One region of the Nocardioides sp. W7 genome, then DNA from elsewhere that is predicted to be linked to it. Evidence: predicted binding sites of a transcription regulator. Region 1 holds the regulator's gene; each other region holds the start of a gene.
The links. The regulator LexA, encoded in region 1, represses DNA repair genes until DNA is damaged. The targets are predictions, from matches to a motif close to TCGAACANNTGTTCGA.
Positions count from the first base shown of each region.

Region 2: MUB56_RS12435 (HNH endonuclease signature motif containing protein) is a predicted target of LexA. The motif match lies at 2,014-2,029, and genes of this name have one in related genera.
Region 3: MUB56_RS17555 (HNH endonuclease signature motif containing protein) is a predicted target of LexA. The motif match lies at 2,382-2,397, and genes of this name have one in related genera.

Region 1 covers NZ_CP095078.1:1,928,586-1,932,558, forward strand. The annotation lists gene MUB56_RS09125 (MXAN_6640 family putative metalloprotease) at 1-905, opposite strand, end outside; gene lexA (transcriptional repressor LexA) at 985-1,701, opposite strand; gene MUB56_RS09135 (LysM peptidoglycan-binding domain-containing protein) at 1,976-2,308, shown strand; gene MUB56_RS09140 (hypothetical protein) at 2,419-2,790, opposite strand; gene MUB56_RS09145 (mismatch-specific DNA-glycosylase) at 2,891-3,397, shown strand; gene MUB56_RS09150 (IS30 family transposase) at 3,652-3,973, shown strand, end outside.
Region 2 covers NZ_CP095078.1:2,620,441-2,624,413, reverse strand. The annotation lists gene MUB56_RS12435 (HNH endonuclease signature motif containing protein) at 674-1,960, opposite strand; gene MUB56_RS12430 (2'-5' RNA ligase family protein) at 2,524-3,066, shown strand; gene MUB56_RS12425 (M23 family metallopeptidase) at 3,077-3,637, shown strand; gene MUB56_RS12420 (TetR/AcrR family transcriptional regulator C-terminal domain-containing protein) at 3,643-3,973, opposite strand, start outside.
Region 3 covers NZ_CP095078.1:3,709,164-3,713,136, forward strand. The annotation lists gene MUB56_RS17545 (zinc-binding dehydrogenase) at 1-171, opposite strand, end outside; gene MUB56_RS17550 (TetR/AcrR family transcriptional regulator) at 343-921, shown strand; gene MUB56_RS17555 (HNH endonuclease signature motif containing protein) at 1,060-2,331, opposite strand; gene MUB56_RS17560 (phosphotransferase) at 2,516-3,415, opposite strand; gene MUB56_RS17565 (acVLRF1 family peptidyl-tRNA hydrolase) at 3,456-3,973, opposite strand, start outside.

The DNA of each region.
Region 1 (3,973 bases):
CCCTCGCCCTGGTCGAGCGGGACCCCGGGCTGGCTCATCGGGCTGTTCCGGAGGTACTGCACGTTGTCGTTGACGCCGTCGTACACCTCGTCCTCGACCCAGGTGGCCGTCGACTCGAGGAACCACGGGTCCTCGGTGAGGTCGTAGGCCAGCTGGACCGCGTGGAAGTACTCGTGCGCGAGCGTCACCTGGAGGTTCTCGGTGGGGGTGTGGGACGGGAACTCGGCGAAGTCGTTGTCGAGCGCGCAGTACGCCGTGGCGCTGCGCTGCTGGGCGCTCGTGACTCCCTCGGGGGCGCAGTAGCCGTAGATCCCGTCCCCGCGGGTGCCGCTGTCGACGAGGTAGACGTCGAACTGGTCGAGTCCGCCACCGCGGATGCCGTCCGCGACCGGGCGGCGGTAGCCGGCGCCCGCGTAGGTGCCGCTGACCTCGGCCAGGGTCGTGAAGACCAGGTCGACGTAGTCGGGGCGGCCGTTGCCGTTGCCGTCGGAGAGATCGGGGGCGTCGGAGGTCTGGCGCGCCCAGTGCACGCAGAAGCCGTCCTGGCACGCCGCGGTCGGCTGGGCGCCGGCCCGGTAGCCGAACTGCTGGGGGTCGGGGTTGTCCGTGGGTCGGGCCAGGATCCGATCGGCCTCCGCCCGGCGGGCCGCCGGGAGAGCGGTTCGGCTCCGGGCGAGCTCGAGCAGCACCAGGCTGGCGTCGCGGCCCGACGAGCTGCCGCGCAGGAGGCCGTCCGCCTCCTCGAGCACCTGGGCGGCGCGGGCTGCCGGGCCCTCGATCGGGTGTCCGACCGGCTCGCCGTCCCAGCCGCTCGCGCCTGAGGCGGCGCCCGGCTGAGTCAGCAGCGCGGCGGCGAGGACGGCGGCGCCGACGGTCGCGAGCAGCGTGCGGTGGCGTGCGGGCACGAGGTCTCCAACCGGGAGGGAGCGGGCGGGCAATCCTCGCACGCCCGCCCTCGTGAACGGCCCGGTCCAGCCTCCTCGCTCAGACCTTGCGCAGGACCGCGGTGACCTTCCCCAGGATCGTCGCGTGGGTGCCGTCGATCGGGTCGTAGGCCTCGTTGTGGGGCATCAGCCAGACCTTCCCGTCCTTGCGCTTGAAGGTCTTGACGGTGGCCTCGCCGTCGAGGAGGGCGGCGACGATGTCGCCGTTCTCGGCGGTCTGCTCCTTGCGGATCACCACGTAGTCACCGCTGCAGATCGCGGCGTCGACCATCGAGTCACCGGCGACCTCGAGGAGGAAGAGCTCACCCTCGCCGACCAGCTGACGGGGGAGCGGGAAGACGTCCTCGTAGCGCTCCTCGGCCAGGATCGGTCCGCCGGCGGCGATCCGCCCGAGCAGGGGGACGTTGGTCGGCACCGGGGCGGCGTCGCCGACGCCGGTCTCGTCGTACGACGACTCGTCGGCACCGGAGAGGGCACGCCGCGCGGCCATCACCTCGGGCAGGAACACCTCCAGCGCGCGCGGCCGGTGCGGGTCGCGCTTGAGGAAGCCCTTCTCCTCCAGCGACTTCAGCTGGTGCGCCACGCTCGAGGAGCTCGTCAGCCCGACGGCGTCACCGATCTCGCGCATGCTCGGCGGGTAGCCGCGCTTCTCGATGCAGTCCTTGATGTGCGCGAGCACGCGCTGCTGGCGCGGGGTCAGTCCGGTGGCGTCGGGCGGCCCGTCGGGCAGCTCGCGGACGTTCTTCTTCGTGGCCATGGTGATGCCTTTCGCCGGGATGCTCGTGGGCTCACCGTACCGAGATGCGGCTCCGGCTTCAAACATGTGTTCGAAGGGCGTGTCGTCCCGATCCGTTCGAACAAATGTTCCCCCGGTTCTTGATTTCGTTCGAACAGGTGCTCTAGTCTCGCACACATGTTCGATCGAACGTCTGATCGACCAGCTGGCCAGCACCGGACTGTCGGTGGGCGCGGATAGACATTCGCTCGTGGCCAGGCACCCAGGCTGACCGCCACTTCCCCAGGAGGTCCCGATGAGCACGATGCAGATGTCCGACCTGTCCCTCACTCGCGGCGAGCTCCGGCTCACCCGGCGCGGCCGGCTGGTGATCTTCCTGCTCGGGCTGACCCTGGTGCTCGGGATCGGCCTGATGCTCGCCGCCGGGTCGGTGGCCACGCCCGAGCCGGGCACCGCGGAGCCCACGACGGTCGTCACGGTCGGCACCGGCGAGACCCTCTGGGACATCGCGGCAGGTGCGGCCGAGGACGGCCAGGTCCAGGAGATGATCGAGCACATCGAGCGCCTCAACGGCCTGGAGTCGACGGTGCTCCTCGCCGGCCAGGAGCTCCGGGTCCCGACGGAGTAGCGCCACCACAGACTTCGCCAGCCGCTTCGACCCCGGCTGGCGAGCCGGGGAAGACAGGGGCGGGGCCACGAGGTGGCCCCGCCCCTGCGGCGTTTCGGTGTCCGAGGGGGTCAGCGGGCCGCGCGCCGGCCACCGGGCGGGCGCGGCGCGGGCGGGGTCCGGTCCGCCGTCTCCGACGGCACGGGGGACTCCGGTGACGGCGGGGGAGCGGTGATGCCGAGCCCGCGGAGCAGACGGGCGACCATCATCAGGCCGAGGAAGAGGCAGGCGATCGCGCCGGCCGAGGCGAGGGCGAGGAACAGCCAGGCGCGCTCGTCACCGGATCGGGCGCTCGCGCCGAAGTCGATGGCGGCGTACACAAGGTAGCCCCAGGCGACGACCGCCAGGGTCACCCCGACGGCGAGCAGCAGCAGTCGGGGGCGGAAGGTCCGCGGTGGGCGTGCGGCACGTCGCGACCCTGCTCGCTTTCCCTCGCCCGCCACGCCGGTCATTGTGTCGCACCGACCCACACGGTGTGGGAGGACCCGCGCATCCGGCGGCAGCTCCGTGCCCTGAGTTTGGTGCGGCCCGGAGAGTGAAGACGTGGAGGTGCTTCCGGACATCGTGGGTCCTGAGCCGATCGTGGTCTTCTGCGGCCTGGCCGGCGCGGAGTCGACCAAGTGGCGCGAGCACTACTACGCCTCGCCGGGCAACAGCTTCTGGGAGTCGCTCCATCTCAGCGGGCTGAGCCCCCGCCGGCTGCGCCCCGACGAGGACCGGCTGGTCGCCGAGCTGGGATTCGGGCTGACCGACCTGGTGGGGCACTGGGACCCGCGCTGGGTGGAGGTCGACGAACTGGCGGCGAAGGTGGAGCGGTGGCGACCGGAGTGGCTGGCGTTCACCAGCAAGGGCGTCGCGCACGAGGCCGCGCGTGCGCTTGGTCGCCCGGGACGGCCGCACCTGGGAGTCCAGGACTGGTACGTCGGGCCCGCGCAGGTCTTCGTGCTCCCGGGGACGAGCGGCGCCAACCAGCGCCGCGACTACGACGGTCGACCGAACCGGCTGTCGTGGTGGCGTGACCTCGCTGCCCTCGTCGGTCGCGGCGCCTGAGGCCGGGCTCGGCCCGTTGTCGGGGCCGTCGGGGTAGTCCGTCACACCAGCGGGGATGAGACGACGGCAGGCTCAGGCGGTCGAAGCAACACCTAGTGAGTGAGGTGTTGGTGATGGGACGTCGACCGCTGCCGTACGAGGTTCGTGCGCGGTTGTTTGATTCGATCTGTGCGGGTCGTTCGGTGTGGCACTCGGCTCGGTTGGTGGGCGTGTCACGCGATACCGCGGGCGTGTGGTGGCGTCAGGCTGCGCCCGTGACGCTGAGGATCCTGCATGGACCAGACGGTGGGCTCGGGACTGTTGCGGGGCATGAACGCCCGGCGCGAGGAGTGTCGGGCGAGCCTGGTCTGCGTCGGCGGTTGAGCAGTGAGGATCGCGCGGTGATCGCGGCGGGGGTGCAGCAGCGGCTGCTTGCCGAGCGTGCGGGGCGACGTGGACCGAGCCTGGAAGCGATCGGTGCGTTGATCGGGCGGGACAAGTCGATCATCAGCCGCGAGATTGCCCGCAACAGCGGACCCGACGGCAGCTACTACGGTTCCTTGGCGCACCGCCAGGCACTGCTGAGGCGTCGACGAC
Region 2 (3,973 bases), 690 kb from region 1:
CAACGTCACGCGAGTCGCCCGGGCGGGCGACCTGATGGTCGCCGTCAGGGTCAAGCGGTCCCCCTCGTCGACCTGCTTCGCCGACACCTTCAGCACCGGACGCGAGCGCCCGTCTCACGCAGATCTACCGGCGACGGCGAGCCAGCCAGGCGGCGCGCGCGGCGCGCTCGTCGCCGTTCATGCGGGCGAATACTCGCAGGTCGACGCCGGGTGGGCAGTAGCCGACTCGTCGACGTTCCAGGGCCAGGACGTACCACCAAGGAGGGCGCAGGTTCGACTTCCGACGGTTGTGCCCGCGACAGAGAGCCTGGCCTTTGCTCGCGACGGTGGGTCCGCCCTTCGACCAGGGATAGATGTGGTCGACCTCGTTCGCCTCCTTCCGACAGCGTCCCGCCACCAGGAAGATCGGCCCCTCGCATCGGCCGCCGGCGCGGCTCAGGACCGTCTGGCGAGCGGCGAAGCGGAACCCCCGCCAGGGGTCACGACGCTGGAACGGGCGGGGACCTCGACCCGGCAGCGGAGAGGCCGCAGCACGTCCAGGAGCGCGGGCAAGTGTCCGTCACGGGAAGGAGTGTCGCCGCAACGCCCTTGTTGTCGCGGCCGAATCGCAGGAAGAACTCCGGCGGGCGTCAGTCATCGAGACGAGTCGTGCCACCTCGGAAGTACCGCCGGTCTACGTCCGCCGGTGGAACCGCACGCCGCCATCGGCGAGTCGTTCGGTGGAGTAGCTCGGGTCGTGGGCTCGATGGTGGTGGTGGGAGCAGAGCAGCATCCCGTCGGCCAGGTCTGTGCGGCCGCCGGCGGCCCAGGGGGTGCCGGCGTGGTGGGCCTCGCACCAGGGGGCCGGGATCTGGCAGCCCTCGGCGCGGCATTCGCGGTCGGTGAGGGCGAGGGCGCGGCGTTGGGCGCGGGTGAAGAGGCGTTGGGAGCGGCCGAGGTCGAGTACCTCGCCCTTCCCGCCGAGGACGGCGGGGACGATCTGGGCGGTGCAGGCAAGGCGGCGGGCCTCCTCGGCGGTGATCCGGTCGACCGAGTCGCCGGGGGCCGGGTTGCCGAGGGTGGCGGTGCCGAGCTCCGCGCGGAGCGAGTCGAGGCTCATGGTGATGACGAGGGTGGTGGCGTCGCCGCCGTGGATGGGCAGCCGTGTGGGGTCGAGGGTCTCCAGGAGCTGGCAGAACGCGGCCGCGGCCTTGCGTCCGTATGGGACGGGGCGGGCGGTCGGCTCGCCGGATTTCGAGACGGGCCTTCGTCCCTCCTCGACCGGCGTCGGGTCGACGGCGTCGTCGCGGCGGGGGTTGGTGAAGGCGTGCAGGTAGGTCGCGAGCCGGGCGGCGGAGGCGTCCGGGATCAGGCCACTGATCCGCGTGATCCCATCGCCCTGGGCCCGGAGGCCCAACCGCATCCGTTGGTGGGCGGATGCCTCCAGGTTGGCGAGGTGGCGGGCCTCGGCGGCCTCGGCGAGGTCGGGGGCGATGACGTCGAGGATCCGGCGACCCAGGCGGCGCAGCTCGATGGGATCGAAGCGCGCGGCGTAGGCCACCAGCGCGGCCTCGGCCTGGTCGACCACGCAGGCGTCGACCTCGGGCGGGAGCTCGGCGAGGGACGCCGCGATCGCGTGTGCTTGGTCGAGGTTCACCCCACCTTCTCGGACCGCCGCAGCCAGGACCGGGCGGTCGGCCAGTGCCAGGGCGAGGCGGAGGTCGGCGGCGCAGTCACCACGGCGTCGCCTGGTAGAGGCGGCGGCCCAGGCGCCGACGTCCCGGGCGCCCGTGTCCTCGGCCACGTCGCTCGCGTCGGCGGTAACCCGGAGCCGCAGCTCGCCCACCCGGTCCTCGATCGCGGCCAGCTCGACCAGAGCGGCGGCCTTGTCGGGGGTGGTCATGAACGCCGGGTTCACATCGGCCACCGACTTCAGCACATGGTCCAGCTCGCGGGTGGCGACCCGGATCGGGTGGTTCATGCGAGCCTCCGAGAGCTCTCCACAAACGTGCGGGATGATGCGTCCAATTCTAGTCGAACGCACGTTCGATCGCTTGGATCTTCCACAGGCCCTCGCACGTGTCATGTCTCAGGACGTCGGTGACAGTTCTGAATCAAGACATCGGTGACGCTTCTGGTGGTCTTGGTGGTGACACTTCTGCCCTGCAGTGGCCTAATGACGCGCCCCGCGGCGCGATCTCGACGTGCTGCTCCGAGCACGAAATCTCCTCCGAGTCGTTCTAGCGCTACCCAGGCTCGCGAAGGCCGACGGGCCAGCCGCGGTGCTCGCGCCCCGATCGGGCTGGACCACGGGCCGATCAGCGTGCACGACAGGATGCGCGCGCTGGGCCTCGATCTGGCCCGGGCACCGAGGCGATCACCGGCAAGCCGTACCTGCCGACCACCCAGGTCAAGAACGAACGCCCCACCAAACGGTCCCCGACCGGGTCCACCCCGGGCGCGGGGGTGGGAGGCCACGGCAACAGCCCGAGGCGCGACCTCCTGAACACCGTCGGCACCACCGCCCCCACGTACCCTCCTCCCGTGACGCACGAGGGGCACCCGGGGCACGCCGTGCTGCAGCTGCCCGTGCCGGCGCTCGAGCCGTTCGTCCGGGGCCGGCACGAGTTCTACGACCCCGGGTTCGTCTCGGCCGACCCGGCGTTCGTGCACGCGCACATCACCGCGCTCGGGCCGTTCCTGCCCGAGCCGACCCCAGCCGACCGGCACCGGGTGGCGCGGGTGGTGGCGAGCACCCCGCCGTTCGACTTCGTGCTGGGGCAGGTTGCGACCTTCCCCAACGGGATCATCCACCTGGTGCCGGACCCGCTGCGGCCGTTCCAGGAGCTGACGATGCGGCTCTTCGAGGCCTTCCCCGCGTGCCCGCCGTACGCCGGGAGGTACGACGAGGTGCTCCCCCACCTCACCCTCGACCTGCGCTCGGAGGCGGTCAGCGAGGACTCGACCCGGGCGGCGCTTCAGCACCTGCTGCCGGTGCGCTGCCGCGCGGAGCGGCTCGACCTGGCCTGGTGGGAGGACGGCGGCTGCCGGGTGCTGGATTCCTGGCCGCTCGGCGACTCTGTGTGAGGGTGGATCCATGCGACTGCTCTCGGCCCTGCTGGCGCTGCCCCTGCTGCTCGTCCTCTCCCCGGTCGCGCCGGCCGGCGCCGCGCCCGACCCGCGCTGGGAGTTCTTCACCTCCGACCGGACCCGCTACACGTCGCCGTGGTTCGCCGGCTCGCACCGGATCATGATCCCGTTCGGCTGCACACGGGCGCCGTACTACTCACCCGACTCGCGCTGCCGGGACGGGCGCGGCTTCCACCACGGCCTCGACCTCGCGATGCCGTGCGGCACCCGGCTGTTCGCCCGGACCCGACTGCGGGTGGTCGACAACGGCTCGCTGGGGCCGGCATACGGGGCGAACCCGCTCCTGCTGCGCAGCCGCAGCAAGGGCTTCGACGTCGTCATCGGCCATACCCGGCGGGTCCACGTGAAGCGCGGCGACGTCGTACGACGCGGACAGCTGATCGCCCGCGCCTCCGACGACGGCGCTCCCGACGGCTGCCACCTGCACTTCGAGCGGCGGGCGGTCGGAGGCGGGCTGTCGACCGCCGTCGGGCCGAGGGAGCTGCTCGCGCTGGCGCCTCGCCGCTGAGAACGTCAGGCGTTGCCCGAGAGCCCCTGAGTGACGCGGGCCCGGATGCCGTCGACCACGATCCCCAGCCCGAGCGCGAAGTCGGAGGACTCCCGCGGGGCGTCGGCGATCGCGCCGGCGCTGCCGGCCTGCAGGTGGGTCTGCTCGTCGGAGACATGGCCGAAGACGAAGTGCAGCAGGGTGCGCGCGGCGACCGGCACCAGGTCGGCGGGCAGGTCGCCGGAGGCGAGGGCGGCGCTCAGGGCGTCGTACGGCGCCCGCGCACCGAGGCCGAAGGAGTGCACCGTCGCCACCAGCTCGGCGCCGTCGCGGTAGGCCAGCATCGCGTCGCGCAGC
Region 3 (3,973 bases), 1.8 Mb from region 1:
CCATACCCGACGCCCGATCCACGAGGGATCGACCTCGGCGCCGACTGCGGTCACGGTCCCGACCACCTCGCTGCCCGGGATCATGCCAACACCGAACCCCACCCCCATCATCCCCCGGCGAATGGCGGCGTCCACTCCGCCGACCCCGATCGCCTCGGTCTGGATCAGCACCTGCCGAGCCAACGGGGTGGGCGCAGGGACGTTGACGACGGCCATACCCCTCGGGTCTCCGAACTGCTTGATCACTACTGCTCGCACGGCTGTCTCCTGCTCGTCCCTCGTGACTCAGGTAACGTCAGGGACGTTAATGGACGCCCCCGTCCATTTGGGGAAGTGAGAGTGATGGCCGCCGACCTGCCTCACCATCTCCGAGCTGACGCGCGCGACAACCGCGACCGCATGATCTCGGCGGCACGGGCTGCCTTCTCAGAACGCGGCCTCGACGTCGGCATGCGCGAGGTCGCCCGCCGCGCAGAAGTAGGGCCGGCGACCCTCTACCGCCGCTTCCCCACGAAGCAGGCCCTCATCGACGAAGTGTTCGCTGCCGAGCGACGCTCGTGTGAGCAGATCGTGGAAGAGGGATGCGCCGACCCAGACCCGTGGCGTGGTTTCACCTCGGTGCTGCAGAGACTCACGGCCCTGAACATTCACAACCGAGGATTCGTCGACGCCTTTATGTCCGCCGCACCAGCAGCAGCCCCGTTCACCGCGCACCGGAAGAAGCTCCTCGGGATGCTCGAACGACTAGCGCATCGAGCGCAAGCCCAGGGCAGGCTGCGCTCGGACTTCGTCATCGACGACCTCGTGCTAGTCCTCCTCGCCGGGCGAGGCTTGTCCACTTCCCTCCCCAACGCCCGCGATCACGCAGCACGGCGATTCGCCACCCTCGCCGTCGATGCCTTCCGTGCGCAGGACCCCTGACCCCCCACGAATCACCAGCTGCGCGTGTCCCTTCCTCGCCCGCCGCGTCAGGTGCGGCGTCCCGCCCCGACGCACTCTTCTGGCACGATCCGCGCGCCAGCTAGGTGCGTCTTACCCCCGCCAATGACGCACGTCGTCCTACGTCCGCCTGTGGAATCGGACGGCGCCGTCGGGGAGCGGCTCTGAGGTGTAGGTCGGGTCGTGAGCTCGATGATGGTGGTGCGAGCAGAGCAGCAACCCGTCGGCGAGGTCGGTGCGTCCGCCGGTCGACCACGGGTGTTGATGGTGGGCCTCGCACCACGGAGCGGGCATGTGGCAGCCCTCCGCGCGGCACTCGCGATCGGTCAGGGCCAGCGCGCGGCGTTGGGCGCGGGAGAAGAGGCGTTGGGCGCGGCCGAGGTCGAGGACCTCGCCCTTCCCGTCGAGGACGGCGGGGACGATCAGGGCGGTGCAGGCCAGGCGGCGGGCCTCCTCGGCGGTGATCCGGTCGACCGAGTCGCCCGGGGCCGGATTGCCGAGGGTGGCGGTACCGAGGTCGGAGCGCAGCGACTCCAGCGACATGGTCACCACGAGCGTGGTCGCGTCGCCGCCGTGGATCGGGAGCCGACCCGGGTCGAGGGTCTCCAGGAGCTGGCAGAACGCGGCCGCGGCCTTGCGGCCGTACGGCACGGGCCGGGCGGACGGCTCACCGGGCTTCGAGACGCGACTTCGTCCCTCCTCAGCCAGCGTCGGGGCGGAGTCGTCACGGCGGGGGTTGGTGAAGGCATGCAGGTAGGTCGCGAGCCGGGCCGCGGACGCGTCCGGGATCAAGCCGCTGATCCGCGTCGTGCCGTCACCCAGCGACTTCAGTCCGAGGCGCATGCGTTGGTGGGCGGAGGCTTCGAGGTCGGCCAGGTGGCGGGCCTCGGCGATATCGGGGGCGACGACGTCGAGGATCCGGCGACCGAGGCGGCGTAGCTCGACGGGATCGAAGCGGGCGGCGTACCCCACCAGGACGGCCTCGGCCTGGTCGACGACCGCGGCGTCGACGTCGGCCGGCAGTTCCGCGAGCGCGACCGCGATGGCCCGGGCCTGGTCCAGGTTCACCCCGCCCTCACGCACGGCGGCGGCTAAGACCGGCCGGTCGGCCAGCGTTAGGGCCAGCCGGAGGTCAGCCGCACAGTCACTACGCCGGAGACGCGTCGCAGCTGCCGTCCAAGCGCCGACGTCTCGAGCGCCGGACTCCTCGGCCACATCACCGGCATCCGCAGTCACTCGCAGCCGAAGCTCGGCCACCCGAGCCTCGACCGCCACCAGTTCCTTCAACGCAGCCGCCTTGTCGGAGGTGGCCATGAAGGCCGGGTTCACGTCGACCACCGACTTCAGGACATGGTCCAGCTCACGGGTGGCGACCCGGATCGGGTGGTCCATGCGAGCCTCCGAGAGCTCCACAACGGTGCGGGATGATGCGTCAATTCTACTCGAACACCCGTTCGATGCAGGACTCTCTCCACAAGCTGCCGGTGTCGTCTCAAGACATCGGTGACAGTTCTGCGCCGTCGGGGTGACTGCGACCCGAGTCCACGGTCCGCACGACCAGGGCAGCGCACCTCCGTCAGAGCAGCGCCTCGATCTGAGGGAACTGCCGCTGCAGCGCTCGCAGGTGTGGAGCGACGGCCGGGTGGCGGTACTTGCCGGCCAGCGCGCCCTCGCCGCCCGCCACCCGGGCTAGCGCCCACTCCGCCCGGTTGAGCACGGTCAGTACGGCGGTGACCCGGGCGCCCTGCGCCGCTTCCTCGCGTCCCCCGAACCCGCCGGGCAGCCCCATCAGGTAGGCATCGAGCAACGGTTCGAACTCCTCGCGGGCCATCAGCAGGTGATAGCCGAGGTCGGCACCCACCGGTCCCCTGCCGAGCATCGACCAGTCGATGGCGACCACGTCGTCGCCGAGCCGGCCGGGCAGGTTGGCGGGCACCGGATCGCCGTGCTGGGCGACCTGGGGCAGCGCGTCGAGCTCGTCGAGGAGCGCGTTGCGCCTGCTCCACAGGTGCTCGGCCACGTCGGCGACGGTGGTCCGAGCCAGCGTGCGCCAGCCGCCGTGCCGCTCGACGCGCCGCATCCGGTCCCGCAGCTGGTCGCGGGCCAGCCACCGGATGCCACCGAGATCGGCGCCGGCGAACCGGCCGAGCCCGTGAGCGATGAACAGCCCGGAGCAGGCGGCATTCTCGACCCACTCCTGGGTCAGCGTGATCCCCTCGGAGTCCTCCTCGACCGCCGAGACGGGACCCCGCAGGCCGGGCGTGTGGTCGACGAGGCAGGCGGTCACGACATCGGCGCCCCGCCGCCAGTAGGCGAAGTGGTGGGGATCGCTCAGCTCGGCGGGGTCGTGCTCACCGGGGGCGGCGAGGCGCTTGACGACCACCGGTCGGTCGCCGACGACGGTGCGCCACACACCGACCGTGGAGGTGCCGGTGCCACCCGGGAGCGGGTGCCAGCCGGGCTCGGGCTGCCACATGGCGCCATCGTGACAGACGGGAAGCCTGGTTCCGGGGAGATCAGCCTGTTCCGGCGTCCGCGTTGAGCACCTCGACCTGCACCGCGCACGCATCCGTCACGGCCTGCTGCAGCACCGCCCGCCGCGGATCGGGTACGGCGAGCCACGGCTCGACGACCGGCAACGACCGCAGCCGCGGGTCGGCCAGCACCTCCTCGATCGCCGGTCGGTCTCCCCCGGTGACCAGCGGTCCGCGCAGCCCGGCCAGGATCCGGGCGGCGTGCTCGGCGGCCGCCTCGTAGGCCTGACGGGCCTGGTTGTCCCGACGCCGGGCGAACCGCTGCTGGCTCTGCCCGCCGGCCTTGGTGCGCCCCTGGACGTGCCGCTGGCCGACCTTCGACTCGCCGATCGCGCTCCCGGAGAGCCGGGCCACCGCGAAGCCGCCCTTGCGCACCAGCAGCACGCCCCAGTCGTCGGGCGCCGCCACGGCCGAGGCGAAGGCTGCGGCGTCCGGGAGGCCGTCGTACCTCTGGGCGAACGGGAGGCGGGCGACGAAGGTCGAGCCGTCGGAGGCGGCCC